Regions from separate parts of the Bacillus sp. 41-22 genome, predicted to be linked through region 1. Evidence: a T-box and tRNA genes for the amino acid it is inferred to sense, from the RefSeq annotation. Region 1 holds a T-box; the other holds one or more tRNA genes.
The links. The T-box of region 1 lies ahead of serS (serine--tRNA ligase). A T-box ahead of a tRNA ligase gene usually reads a tRNA of that ligase, here a tRNA-Ser.
Positions count from the first base shown of each region.

Region 1 (6,430 bases):
ATACAGCTCATGGGCATTCTAAAGGTGTTATTGAAAAGGTAAAAGAAGTTCGTGCGAAATATCCAGCACTAAATATTATCGCTGGAAATGTTGCTACAGCTGAAGCAACGAAAGCATTAATTGAGGCTGGTGCAAACGTAGTTAAAGTTGGTATTGGACCAGGTTCTATTTGTACAACGCGTGTTGTAGCTGGTGTTGGTGTACCACAATTAACAGCAGTTTATGATTGTGCAACAGAAGCTCGTAAACACGGTATTCCAGTTATTGCTGATGGCGGTGTTAAGTACTCTGGTGATATGGTTAAAGCTTTAGCAGCAGGAGCACACGTTGTTATGCTAGGTAGTATGTTTGCTGGCGTTGCTGAAAGCCCTGGAGAAACTGAAATTTACCAAGGTCGCCAATTTAAAGTATATCGTGGTATGGGTTCTGTTGGAGCGATGGAAAAAGGAAGTAAAGATCGTTACTTCCAAGAAGGAAACAAAAAACTTGTTCCTGAAGGTATTGAAGGACGCGTACCATATAAAGGACCTTTAGCAGATACAGTTCATCAATTAGTTGGTGGATTACGTGCAGGTATGGGATATTGCGGAGCGCAGAATTTAGAATTCTTACGTGAGAATGCGCAGTTCATTCGTATGTCAGGTGCAGGTTTACGTGAAAGCCATCCTCATCACGTACAGATTACAAAAGAGGCTCCAAACTACTCATTATAATGTCTTATATACAAATAGACAGAGATTTGATATCTCTGTCTATTTTTTTTTGATTATGTTAGAATAACGGTTATGTGAGTACATAGATATTGGGGGTAGCAAAAGTGAAAGGTATGTTTTGCAAAAGATTCATTGCGTTGGTAACAGTGCTTACAATAGCTTGTAGCATGCTTGTACCATATAGCAATGCATCAGCAGAAACAGGAGCCGCTTTAAACATTGAAGCAGGTGCGGCAATTTTAGTAGAAGCGAATTCTGGGAAGATTTTATATCAAAAAAATGCAGATGAGTTATTATCAATTGCTAGTATGACAAAAATGATGAGTGAATACCTAGTGAACGAGGCTATTGCGAAAGGGAAACTAAAATGGGATCAAAAAGTTAAGGTTTCCGAATATGCGTATAACATTTCGCAAGATCGTTCATTATCGAACGTGCCTCTACGAAATGGTGAATCTTATACAGTAAAAGAGCTATACGAAGCAATGGCAATTTATTCTGCTAATGGTGCAACGATAGCGTTAGCTGAAGCAGTTGCTGGAAAAGAAGTAGACTTTGTAAAAATGATGAATGATAAATCGAAAGAGTTAGGATTAAAAAATTATAAGTTTGTAAATTCTACGGGCTTAACGAACAAAGATTTAAAAGGACACCATCCTGAAGGGACAACTCCGGATGAAGAAAATAAAATGTCTGCGAGAGATGTAGCAATTTTAGCACAACGTCTTATTCAAGATTTCCCTAAAACATTAGACATAGCAAAAATTTCAAAAAAAGTATTCCGTGAAGGTACTCCGGATCGGATCGAAATGCCTAACTGGAACTGGATGTTAAAAGGGTTAATTAAGGAATACGAAGGCGTAGATGGTCTGAAAACAGGATCAACTCCAGAAGCAGGAGATTGTTTCACTGGTACGATTGAAAGAAATGGTATGCGTTTCATTTCTGTAGTTATTAAAACAAAATCTCACACGGCAAGATTTGATGAGACAAAGAAATTATATGATTATGGCTTTGCTAACTTTGAAATGAAGAAAATGTATGAAAAAGGTTCTTCGGTTAAAGGAAAAGAAACAGTAAGAGTTGAAAATGCGAAAGATAAAGATGTAGCAGTTCAAACGAAGCAAGCTGTTTCACTTCCGGTGCCAAAGGGAAGTAAAGACGTTTATAAAACAGAATTTAAAGAAGGAAATAAGGGACAAGAGGCACCTATGAAAAAGGGAGTTACACTTGGCCAAATGGTTGTAACGTCTAAAGATAGTAATGATCCTGGATTTTTATCAGGAAAATCATTACAAGTAGACCTTATAACAAAATCTGAAGTAGAAGAGGCAGGCTGGTTCACACGTTCTATGCGCGGAATTGGTTCTTTCTTTAGTGGTATGTGGAATAGTGCTGTTGATACAGTAAAAGGTTGGTTTTAAAAGCTCCTCATTGTAGGAGCTTTTTCTTATTCCTATTTTTCATACCGACTTTATGAAAAAGTAGTGGACAAGCATCAGATAGTTAGTGGTAGAATGTAAGAGTATTCTTAATTTTCTTCTTTAACGGGGGAAAGCAATTCACCTAGGGGGGTTTTTGTACATGACAAATGTAACAGGGACAGAACGTGTAAAACGTGGAATGGCAGAAATGCAAAAAGGCGGCGTTATTATGGACGTAGTTAACGCCGAGCAAGCAAGGATTGCAGAAGAGGCAGGTGCAGTTGCTGTTATGGCATTAGAGCGTGTACCTGCAGATATTCGTGCAGCAGGTGGCGTTTCTCGTATGGCAGATCCAACAATTGTTGAAGAAGTTATGGGTGCTGTATCAATTCCGGTTATGGCAAAATGTCGTATCGGTCACCTTGTAGAAGCACGTGTATTAGAATCATTAGGGGTAGACTATATCGATGAGAGTGAAGTATTGACTCCTGCTGATGAAGTATACCATTTAAATAAACGTGATTACACAGTTCCGTTTGTATGTGGTTGCCGCGATATCGGAGAAGCTGCACGTCGTATTGCAGAAGGTGCAGCTATGCTTCGTACAAAAGGTGAACCTGGAACAGGAAACATTGTAGAGGCAGTGCGTCATATGCGCCAAGTCAATGCAGAAATCCGTCAAGTTGCAAGTCTACGTGAAGATGAGTTAATGACATATGCAAAAAATACTGGTGCTCCTTATGAAGTACTACTTGAAATTAAACGCCTTGGTCGCCTGCCAGTTGTAAACTTTGCAGCAGGTGGTGTAGCAACACCAGCAGATGCAGCGTTAATGATGCAACTTGGTGCTGATGGTGTATTTGTTGGATCTGGTATCTTCAAATCAGAGAACCCAGAGAAATTTGCACGTGCAATCGTTGAAGCAACGACTCATTATGAAGATTACGAACTAATTGCAAGCCTTTCTAAAGGATTAGGTAATGCAATGAAAGGTATCGAAATTTCAACGTTATTACCAGAACAACGCATGCAAGAGCGTGGATGGTAATTAAAGGAGATCTTTAAAATGGTGAAAATCGGTGTACTAGGTCTTCAAGGTGCAGTTCGTGAGCATGTAAAATCAGTTGAGGCAAGTGGTGCAGAAGCTGTTGTTGTAAAGCGTGTAGAGCAACTTGAAGAGATTGATGGTCTTATTTTACCAGGCGGTGAAAGTACAACAATGCGCCGTCTTATTGATAAGTATGCTTTCATGGAGCCTCTTCGTACATTTGCGAAGTCTGGTAAACCAATGTTTGGTACATGTGCAGGAATGATTCTTCTTGCGAAAACACTTATTGGCTATGAAGAAGCACATATTGGTGCTATGGATATTACGGTTGAGCGCAATGCGTTCGGACGCCAAAAAGATAGTTTTGAAGCTGCACTTTCAATGAAAGGTGTGGGAGAAGACTTTGTTGGTGTATTTATCCGTGCTCCGTATGTTGTAAATGTAGCTGATGATGTTGAAGTACTTTCTACGCATGGCGAGCGAATGGTAGCGGTAAGGCAAGGGCCGTTTTTAGCTGCTTCTTTCCATCCGGAATTAACGGATGATCATCGTGTAACAGCATACTTTGTAGAAATGGTAAAAGAAGCGAAAATGAAAAAAGTTGTATAAGTAACTTGCAACTTGTATAAGATTATAGTAAATTGATGATAACAATTTTATAAAATAAGCGTGTTGATAGGAAGTAGTAACAAATGTTGTTTCTTATAGAGAGTCGATGGTTGGTGGAAATCGATAGAAACAGTTTGTGAATCCATCCTGGAATGGAATGTGGAATATCTTTTGATTAGTAAACATTCCCGGTGAAGAGCCGTTATTTCTACTTGAGAGGAAAGCGGTAATGCTTTCAACTAGGGTGGCAACGCGGGTTAACTCCCGTCCCTTTGTATAGGGACGGGAGTTTTTTGTGTTTTATAAAATAAAAGGAGGAGTATATAATGCTTGATATTAAATTTTTACGTACGAATTTTGAAGAAGTAAAAGCAAAATTACAGCATAGAGGCGAAGATTTAACGGATTTTGGTCGCTTTGAAGAACTTGATACGAGAAGAAGAGAGCTACTTGTTCAAACAGAAGAATTAAAAAGTAAACGTAACGAAGTATCTCAACAAATTTCAGTATTAAAGCGTGAAAAGAAAGATGCGGAAGCTCTAATTCTAGAAATGCGTGAAGTTGGGGAAAAAGTAAAAGATCTTGATAATGAGCTTCGTACAGTTGAAGAAGATTTAGAAAGATTAATGCTATCTATCCCAAATATCCCTCATGAATCTGCTCCAATAGGTGAAACAGAGGATGATAACGTAGTAGCACGTACTTGGGGAGAAGTGAAAGAATTTACTTATGAGCCAAAACCACATTGGGACCTTGCTACTGATTTAGGGATTTTAGATTTTGAACGTGCTGGGAAAGTAACAGGAAGCCGATTTGTATTTTACAAAGGTGCTGGTGCAAGATTAGAACGTGCTTTGATTAGCTTTATGCTTGACCTTCATACTGATGAGCATGGATATGAGGAAGTATTGCCTCCTTATATGGTAAACCGTGCAAGTATGACAGGAACAGGACAACTTCCGAAGTTTGAAGAAGATGCATTCCGTATTGAAAGTGAAGATTATTTCCTAATCCCAACAGCTGAAGTACCTGTAACGAATATGCATCGTGATGAGATTGTGAGTAAAGAGCAATTGCCGATACGATATGCTGCGTTTAGCTCATGCTTCCGTTCTGAAGCAGGTTCAGCTGGTCGTGATACACGTGGTTTAATTCGCCAACATCAATTTAATAAAGTTGAACTTGTGAAGTTCGTGAAACCAGAAGATTCTTACGAAGAGTTAGAAAAATTAACAAATGATGCAGAGCGCGTGTTACAATTATTAGAGTTGCCATATCGCGTTATGAGCATGTGTACAGGAGATTTAGGATTTACAGCAGCGAAGAAATACGATATTGAAGTATGGATTCCAAGCTATGGTACATATCGTGAAATTTCTTCTTGTAGTAATTTTGAGGCATTCCAAGCGAGACGCGCGAATATCCGTTTCCGTCGTGAGCCAAATGGTAAACCGGAACATGTTCATACACTAAATGGATCTGGTCTTGCAATTGGACGTACAGTGGCAGCTATTTTAGAGAACTACCAACAAGAAGATGGTACAATTATAATTCCAGAAGTTCTTCGCCCTTATATGGGAGGAAAAACAGTTATTAAATAAGTTAAAACATTCATCGGTATGAGTGATTGGTAATTATGGACGTTGTCAGCAGTGTCATAAAGGAGAGGGGAAGTAAAATTCCCCTTTCCTCATAATTTATTATAGTAGGGTTGACTAACTGTTTTTCTTTTGATATTATATTTGATGTCAATATGGAGGTATACCCAAGTCTGGCTGAAGGGATCGGTCTTGAAAACCGACAGGCGGCGAGAGTCGCGCGGGGGTTCGAATCCCTCTACCTCCTCCAGATATAATTGACAACAGCGCATATAAGTGGAGATTGGAGAACTCGTTACCAACACGTAACGAGTTTTTATTTTAAAACCAATCATAAAGTATGATGTAAGGATATAGTGTCCTTATTACACACTCATATTCCGATGATTATCTTCATAGATATGAAAGGAGTTAACATGGATCTTATTATACAAACGTTTCCTTTAGATGGAAAAACTTTATATTATGTACAATGTCCTGTCTGTAAGAACAATAGAATTTTAAACAGTGGTGCAAATGTGTCGCGCATTATAAGTGATGATACATTCCGTAAACTTTGTGGTTGCACTTGTGATGTAAAACAGGTTGCAAAAAAAGTAGAGGTACCAAAAGAAGCTGAAAAACCAGCTGTGCAAAAAGAAGTAACTCCAAAACGTACAGGGAAATTACTAACAGCAGTAATTAATGGGAAAGAATTGACTGTTAAAGAGATTGCTGAAACATATGATATTAGTACGAGTACTGTTCGTCAGCGTATTAATGCTGGAAAGCCAGAGAGTGAAATTATTGCTCCGACAAAAAAGAAAAAGTAATTTCATAGGAAAACCCGTGCATATGCACGGGTTTTTTATTTTACAAGTTTACGTGTTTGTTTTAAAAAATGTCCAATTTTTTTAATGATTGGTTCGATTGAATCGCCATCTTTTAAAATATCGTATTCATTAATGTTTAATCGTAAAACAGGGCATGAATTAAAGTTATTAATCCAGTTATCGTAACGTCCATGCATCTCTTTCCAATATTCAATTGGTGTTTGCT
Region 1 covers NZ_CP084035.1:15,831-22,260, forward strand. The annotation lists gene guaB (IMP dehydrogenase) at 1-713, shown strand, start outside; gene LCF45_RS00070 (D-alanyl-D-alanine carboxypeptidase family protein) at 827-2,137, shown strand; gene pdxS (pyridoxal 5'-phosphate synthase lyase subunit PdxS) at 2,298-3,185, shown strand; gene pdxT (pyridoxal 5'-phosphate synthase glutaminase subunit PdxT) at 3,204-3,794, shown strand; T-box leader at 3,849-4,069, shown strand; gene serS (serine--tRNA ligase) at 4,121-5,395, shown strand; tRNA gene LCF45_RS00090 (tRNA-Ser) at 5,550-5,642, shown strand; gene LCF45_RS00095 (sigma factor-like helix-turn-helix DNA-binding protein) at 5,809-6,204, shown strand; gene LCF45_RS00100 (deoxynucleoside kinase) at 6,240-6,430, opposite strand, start outside.

Region 2 (6,430 bases), 600 kb from region 1:
TTTTACTCGCTATTTATCACTTAAAATCGTAACAAAATAATCTGTTATAAAAAAATGTTTCTCAATATTTTTTGTCACAATTTTATTGAAATGGAAAATTCATAAGCATATACTCATTCTCAATAAAGAACATTGAACCTTCGCAAATATAATTCATACTGAAACACTATGTTTACTCTATCGATGCTCCAGGCGAAAGTCTGATAAAAATTAAATTAGGGAGCTTTCTTATGTCATTAAAACAAAAGGTTGGAATGGGAGTTGTCACAGCTTCACTTGGCTTATCCCTTACATTCGGCGGTGTATTCGCCTATTTCAGTGATTCTGAAACATCGGGTAATTCATTTCAAACCGTCTAACAACGAAATTAGGTAATGAAAAAGATGGTAAGCTACTCGGTCAATATTAATATGCTCGTCCAGATGAAAACCTTGCAGGCGACGTAAATGGCGATAAAATAATTGATATTAAAGATGCTGAAATTATCGCTAATAACTATGGTAAAAAAGGAGTATCTGTAAAAGATGGCGATCTTAATAATGACGGCATCGTCGACGAAAAAGACATTCGCTTCGTAGAAAAGAAATTCTTGAAAAAAGGACCAGATGCAGCAAAATCACAAACACCTGTAGAAAAATCAAAAAGCGGTACACTGGCAGATATTTTAAAGAAATTAGGATTAACACCTAAAAAATAATAATAAAGAGCACTCTATATAAAGTAGAGTGCTCTTTTCTATAAACGACCCTTATCCAGCAAAAGGGGTATATTGGGGATATACAAGGGAAACCGGAAAAGGAATTTATATTAAATTATATAAAAACTCAGAGGTAGGAAGCAGTTTCCCGCCTCTGAATTATTTAGCAATTATTATAGTACTGGTGCCATGGTTTCTTTTAATACTTTTACAGAATGAGCGAATTTCGCTTTTTCTTCTTCATTTAGCTCAAGTTCTACGATTTCACGTACACCTTCGCGGTTAATAACAGCTGGAACACCTACGAAAGCATCTTTCTCACCATATTGACCTTCAAGGTATGCCGATACAGTTAATACGCTGTTCTCGTTGCTTAAGATTGCTTTAGTTACACGAAGTAGTGACATACCGATTCCGTAGTAAGTTGCGCCTTTACGCTCAATAATGTGGTAAGCTGCATCGCGTACATTTTCAAAGATTTTATCTAAATCTTCTTGGTTATACTGTTCGTTGTTCGCTAAGATTGTTTCTAGTTTTTGTACACCTACAGTAGCGTGGCTCCATACTGGAAGTTCAGTGTCACCGTGCTCACCAACGATGTAAGCATGAACGTTACGTGGATCTACATCTAAGTAGTCACCTAACATGTAACGGAAACGAGCAGAGTCTAAAGTAGTACCAGAACCGATTACGCGCTCTTTCGGTAAACCAGATTCTTTCCAAGTTACGTAAGTTAAAATATCAACTGGGTTAGTTGCGATTAAGAAGATTCCATCGAATCCGCTATCCATAATACCGCGAACGATTTGTTTAAAGATCTTTGTATTTTTCTCAACTAAGTCTAAACGAGTTTCACCTGGCTTTTGTGGTAATCCAGCAGTGATAACTACTAAATCTGCATCTTTACAATCTGCATAGCTACCGCTCCAAACTTTTGTTGGTGCTGGAGAGAATGGTACCGCATGGCTTAAGTCCATTGCTTCTCCTTCTGCTTTTGCTTCATTAACATCTACTAGTACGAATTCTTCAGCTACACCTTGGTTGATCATTGAGTAAGCGTAACTACAACCTACAGCTCCTGTTCCTACTAATACTACGCGATTGATACCTTTTTTCATGTTAATTTCCCCTTTCAATTGTTTATATCTATTTTTTATTATTGTTTAAGTAATTAATTAAAATACTAATTTAATGTTGTTTAACTTCTTTACATACATATTGTAGCACGGATTATTGTGAATTCCTTCACAAATTATGACCTATTTGTGAACTTTTTCACATAGAGTGTAAAGTTATTAGAGTGCGGGTGAAATCCATCTCAATGGAGGCGTTTTCTTTAGATTGTGAAAGGGTTTTTCTTAGGTTTTTTGTCGGTAAGTGAAATTATATCGACGATTATTTAAATATATCAACGATTTTTAGAATATATCTACCGTAACTCAAAATATATCAACGATTCGACAAGGAATATCGACTTACCGACAAAACCCTATAATAATAACAGCATAAAGAAGCTGCCTTCAGTAGATCACCTATTGAAAGACAGCTTCTGGATTAAAGCGTTGATTCAGTCCTTCTGAGCTCATAAGTACACCTGTAGAAACTTCTAACTGACTGCACAATTGTATGCAATTTCTTGACTGAGCCATACGCAAAGGGCAATGAGTTCGTTTGCTTGATACTTGCTAGATCGCTGTATAAAACCAACTTGTTTGGCGATCTCTTGTAGGACTACTGGAGCTCTTGTGCGAAAAGGTTCAGTTCATTTGAAATGATAGACTTCATCAAAAACGCCATCCTTTCTGTATAATTCTACAAAAAGAATAGCGTTTTTTTGATTACATGGATACAAATTTATCTTAGCTTGATAGTGATGTTTTTTCCATACACATCAAGTTAACACAACGTCACTTATTAACAGTCAATAGACATGGAAACCTAGCAAAGCCCTTCAATTATTGTAGTAAAACAGTCATTTTTAAATCTTCAGAACCTCCATTTTTTAAAGTATCATTTTGACCACTAAGATACGTAGGTTTAATTGTTAAGGATTTTGGAGGATTATCCATTGGTGGAAGAGCTAAAACAATATGGTGTCCGTAGAGTCCCGTGCTACCAACTTGCAAGCTGACTCCTTCGTAGATTTTTCCTTTAACATCAGTGACAGTATAATCAAGTGCTGGCCAACTATCATTAGCTTCCATTTCTTTTGGATAATCAAAGGTCAAATCAATCCTCGTTGAAAGTGAAGAAAAAGTTACTTGATCTACTGTTAATGCATACAGATTATCTTTCGTTAATGTTTTTATATTAGGAGTAAATTTACGAATCTCACCTTCAACTTTTGTAAGAGGAAATGCTACATTCCATGTTCCTGCTTTTCCAAATAAATCTTCTCCATGGACGGAAACATCAATTTTATCACCAAATTCACCGTAATTAGCCAGAGTGAATTCATGCTGCTCAATAATGGTGTTTCGTCCTTTTGACTTCTGTGAAGTAGAACTAATTGCAGCTCTGACTTCTTTCCCATTAATGGTTACATAACTAAATCCAGCTTTCTCTTCATTGCTATTGGAAATAGTATTTTCTCCTTTGTATTCCACCGTGATCACTAAACGTCCGCCATCGTAAACTGCTTCTTTCACATTCATCGTTAAACCACTATGGTTATCTTGTCTTTCAATTGATGTAGCAAGCTCATCCTTTTCAATTTTATCAGAAGCAATATCATTAAATTGTGCATAAATGGGGCCTATAACTGGAACACTCGATAAAGTCTTTGCCATAGCAGGAGAAATGAATCCAAAACCTAAGAGAGAAACACATATTCCACAAGCAACAAGACTAGAATACTTGATTGTTTTTTTTCTACGGTATTGATTTTTCTTAGCTTGAAGCATGGCTGTTTTTTCTCTTTGAATTAACCGGTCTTCTGGTATAGGAATATCATTGATATGGTGATTAAATTCTTCTTTATTCATAACTATATCCCTCCTTTAAAATGGGGCGTAAGGCTTGCTTTGCTCGATGTAATTGAGATTTTACCGTTCCTTCTGGAGAGTTAAGAACCTCAGCAATTTCCTTAATAGATAAATCGTGATAATACCTTAATAAAATAATAGTTTTGTAAGTAGGATCTAAGAAATTAAATGCCTCGGTTAAATCCAATGATTGTTCTAATTTATTCATGCTTTCTTCTGTACATAAATTAGCAAATATTTCATCATTCGCAACAAATTGTCTAGAGGATTTTCTTACAAAATCAATGGATTTAAAAACAAGAATTTTGGTAATCCAACTTTGAAATTTCTCCGGCTTTTTTAATTTTCTCAGTGAAAGATATGCTTCATAAATTGTTTCTTGGTATATATCCAGTGCATCTTGTTCATTTCTTACATAAGAATAGGCTGTTCGATATAATTTCGGGCGAACAAAAGTAATAAGTTGTTCAAATGCTTGATCATTTCCTCTTGTTGCTTGTTTTACTAGATAGGCTATGTCCATTTTTATTTCTTCCTCCCTTTACTAATATAGTCGAATGAGAGGATAAAAAGGTTGCAAAAATAAGTGCATATACATAAATCTCCTACAACTTATTGCAATGATTAATATCCAGCATTAAAGAAAAGACACCAGAAATCCAGATAGAAATAAGAGCCAAATATATAGCTTGTTCATACCAAATTTAAAGTAAAAAAGATCTCCCAAAACGGAAAAACGAGCTGAATTCTCATAAATAACTGTAAAAAAGGTAAAATTCTCGTTATGGGGGTGTCTTAAAATCTTAGCTTGATGGGCATGTGATGTTAGCTCTATTTTAAGCAAATATCTATAAATACTTTTTGATGTTTCTATAATAAGCTTTTCATACTCCATCGCTCTCTCTTTTCTATTAGTTAGACGATTCAAATAGAAAAAAGTATACAAGAAATCCATAAAAAAAAAGCAGACTATTCAAAGTCCACTTTTATACAACAAAAAAGAGATAGCAGATTATGCTATCTCTTTTAGTATGACCCGTACGGGATTCGAACCCGTGTTACCGCCGTGAAAGGGCGGTGTCTTAACCACTTGACCAACGGGCCAAAATCTGGCAGAGAAGAAGGGATTCGAACCCTCGCACCGCGTTCGCGATCTACTCCCTTAGCAGGGGAGCCCCTTGAGCCACTTGGGTACTTCTCTATAATATGGCTCCGCAGGTAGGACTCGAACCTACGACCGATCGGTTAACAGCCGATAGCTCTACCACTGAGCTACTGCGGAATAATTATGGTGGGCCTAAATGGACTCGAACCATCGACCTCACGCTTATCAGGCGTGCGCTCTAACCAGCTGAGCTATAGGCCCATAATAGATAAGCGGGTGAAGAGAATCGAACTCTCGACCAGAGCTTGGAAGGCTCTTGTTTTACCACTAAACTACACCCGCATTAAATTAAAAATGGTGAGCCATGAAGGATTCGAACCTTCGACCCTCTGATTAAAAGTCAGATGCTCTACCAACTGAGCTAATGGCTCATTTTGAAAGTGGTGCCGGCTAGAGGACTTGAACCCCCAACCTACTGATTACAAGTCAGTTGCTCTACCAATTGAGCTAAGCCGGCTTGCGATTTCAAAATGGTGGCTCGGGACGGAATCGAACCGCCGACACGAGGATTTTCAGTCCTCTGCTCTACCGACTGAGCTACCGAGCCTTTATGTAAAAAAATGGCGGTCCCGACCGGGGTCGAACCGGCGATCTCCTGCGTGACAGGCAGGCATGTTAACCACTACACCACGGGACCATTTGGTTGCGGGGACAGGATTTGAACCTGCGACCTTCGGGTTATGAGCCCGACGAGCTACCGTACTGCTCCACCCCGCGATGATATAATATTTAATTTAGAAAAAATGGAGGAGGTAGAGGGATTCGAACCCCCGCGCGACTCTCGCCGCCTGTCGGTTTTCAAGACCGATCCCTTCAGCCGAACTTGGGTATACCTCCGAGATATGAACTTTGAGTGGTGGACCTTGTAGGACTCGAACCTACGACCGGACGGTTATGAGCCGTCTGCTCTAACCAGCTGAGCTAAAGGTCCTTTATGGTAGCGGCGGAGGGGATCGAACCCCCGACCTCACGGGTATGAACCGTACGCTCTAGCCAGCTGAGCTACACCGCCATAAGTTATATTCAAATAAGTGGAGCCTAGCGGGATCGAACCGCTGACCTCCTGCGTGCAAGGCAGGCGCTCTCCCAGCTGAGCTAAGGCCCCATATTTTGAAAATATCGGGAAGACAGGATTTGAACCTGCGACCCCCTGGTCCCAAACCAGGTGCTCTACCAAGCTGAGCCACTTCCCGTTAATAAAAAACGCGCCCGAGAGGAGTCGAACCCCTAACCTCTTGATCCGTAGTCAAACGCTCTATCCAATTGAGCTACGGGCGCATATGGTGCCGAGGGCGGGGGTCGAACCCGCACGGTGGTCACCCACCGCAGGATTTTAAGTCCTGTGCGTCTGCCTGTTCCGCCACCCCGGCATGTCATACTGAAAATTGGAGCGGAAGACGGGATTCGAACCCGCGACCCCAACCTTGGCAAGGTTGTATTCTACCACTGAACTACTTCCGCAAGACATGTTTGAGTTATTTTATTAAAAGTGCGGGTGAAGGGAGTCGAACCCCCACGCCAAAGGCGCTAGATCCTAAGTCTAGTGCGTCTGCCAATTCCGCCACACCCGCATATTATAATTTA
Region 2 covers NZ_CP084035.1:4,681,223-4,687,652, forward strand. The annotation lists partial or broken gene LCF45_RS24050 (TasA family protein) at 231-350, shown strand; partial or broken gene LCF45_RS24055 (dockerin type I domain-containing protein) at 344-697, shown strand; gene LCF45_RS24060 (L-lactate dehydrogenase) at 871-1,815, opposite strand; partial or broken gene LCF45_RS24065 (IS4 family transposase) at 2,239-2,482, opposite strand; gene LCF45_RS24070 (DUF4179 domain-containing protein) at 2,653-3,681, opposite strand; gene LCF45_RS24075 (sigma-70 family RNA polymerase sigma factor) at 3,674-4,204, opposite strand; partial or broken gene LCF45_RS27095 (RNA polymerase subunit sigma-70) at 4,514-4,576, opposite strand; tRNA gene LCF45_RS24080 (tRNA-Glu) at 4,714-4,785, opposite strand; tRNA gene LCF45_RS24085 (tRNA-Ser) at 4,792-4,882, opposite strand; tRNA gene LCF45_RS24090 (tRNA-Asn) at 4,889-4,963, opposite strand; tRNA gene LCF45_RS24095 (tRNA-Ile) at 4,971-5,047, opposite strand; tRNA gene LCF45_RS24100 (tRNA-Gly) at 5,058-5,128, opposite strand; tRNA gene LCF45_RS24105 (tRNA-Lys) at 5,142-5,217, opposite strand; tRNA gene LCF45_RS24110 (tRNA-Thr) at 5,228-5,303, opposite strand; tRNA gene LCF45_RS24115 (tRNA-Phe) at 5,318-5,393, opposite strand; tRNA gene LCF45_RS24120 (tRNA-Asp) at 5,408-5,483, opposite strand; tRNA gene LCF45_RS24125 (tRNA-Met) at 5,487-5,563, opposite strand; tRNA gene LCF45_RS24130 (tRNA-Ser) at 5,591-5,683, opposite strand; tRNA gene LCF45_RS24135 (tRNA-Ile) at 5,701-5,777, opposite strand; tRNA gene LCF45_RS24140 (tRNA-Met) at 5,782-5,858, opposite strand; tRNA gene LCF45_RS24145 (tRNA-Ala) at 5,879-5,951, opposite strand; tRNA gene LCF45_RS24150 (tRNA-Pro) at 5,966-6,039, opposite strand; tRNA gene LCF45_RS24155 (tRNA-Arg) at 6,051-6,124, opposite strand; tRNA gene LCF45_RS24160 (tRNA-Leu) at 6,128-6,216, opposite strand; tRNA gene LCF45_RS24165 (tRNA-Gly) at 6,233-6,307, opposite strand; tRNA gene LCF45_RS24170 (tRNA-Leu) at 6,337-6,417, opposite strand.
Region 2: it has a tRNA-Ser gene. The T-box ahead of serS (serine--tRNA ligase) is inferred to sense a tRNA for this amino acid. The anticodon was not compared.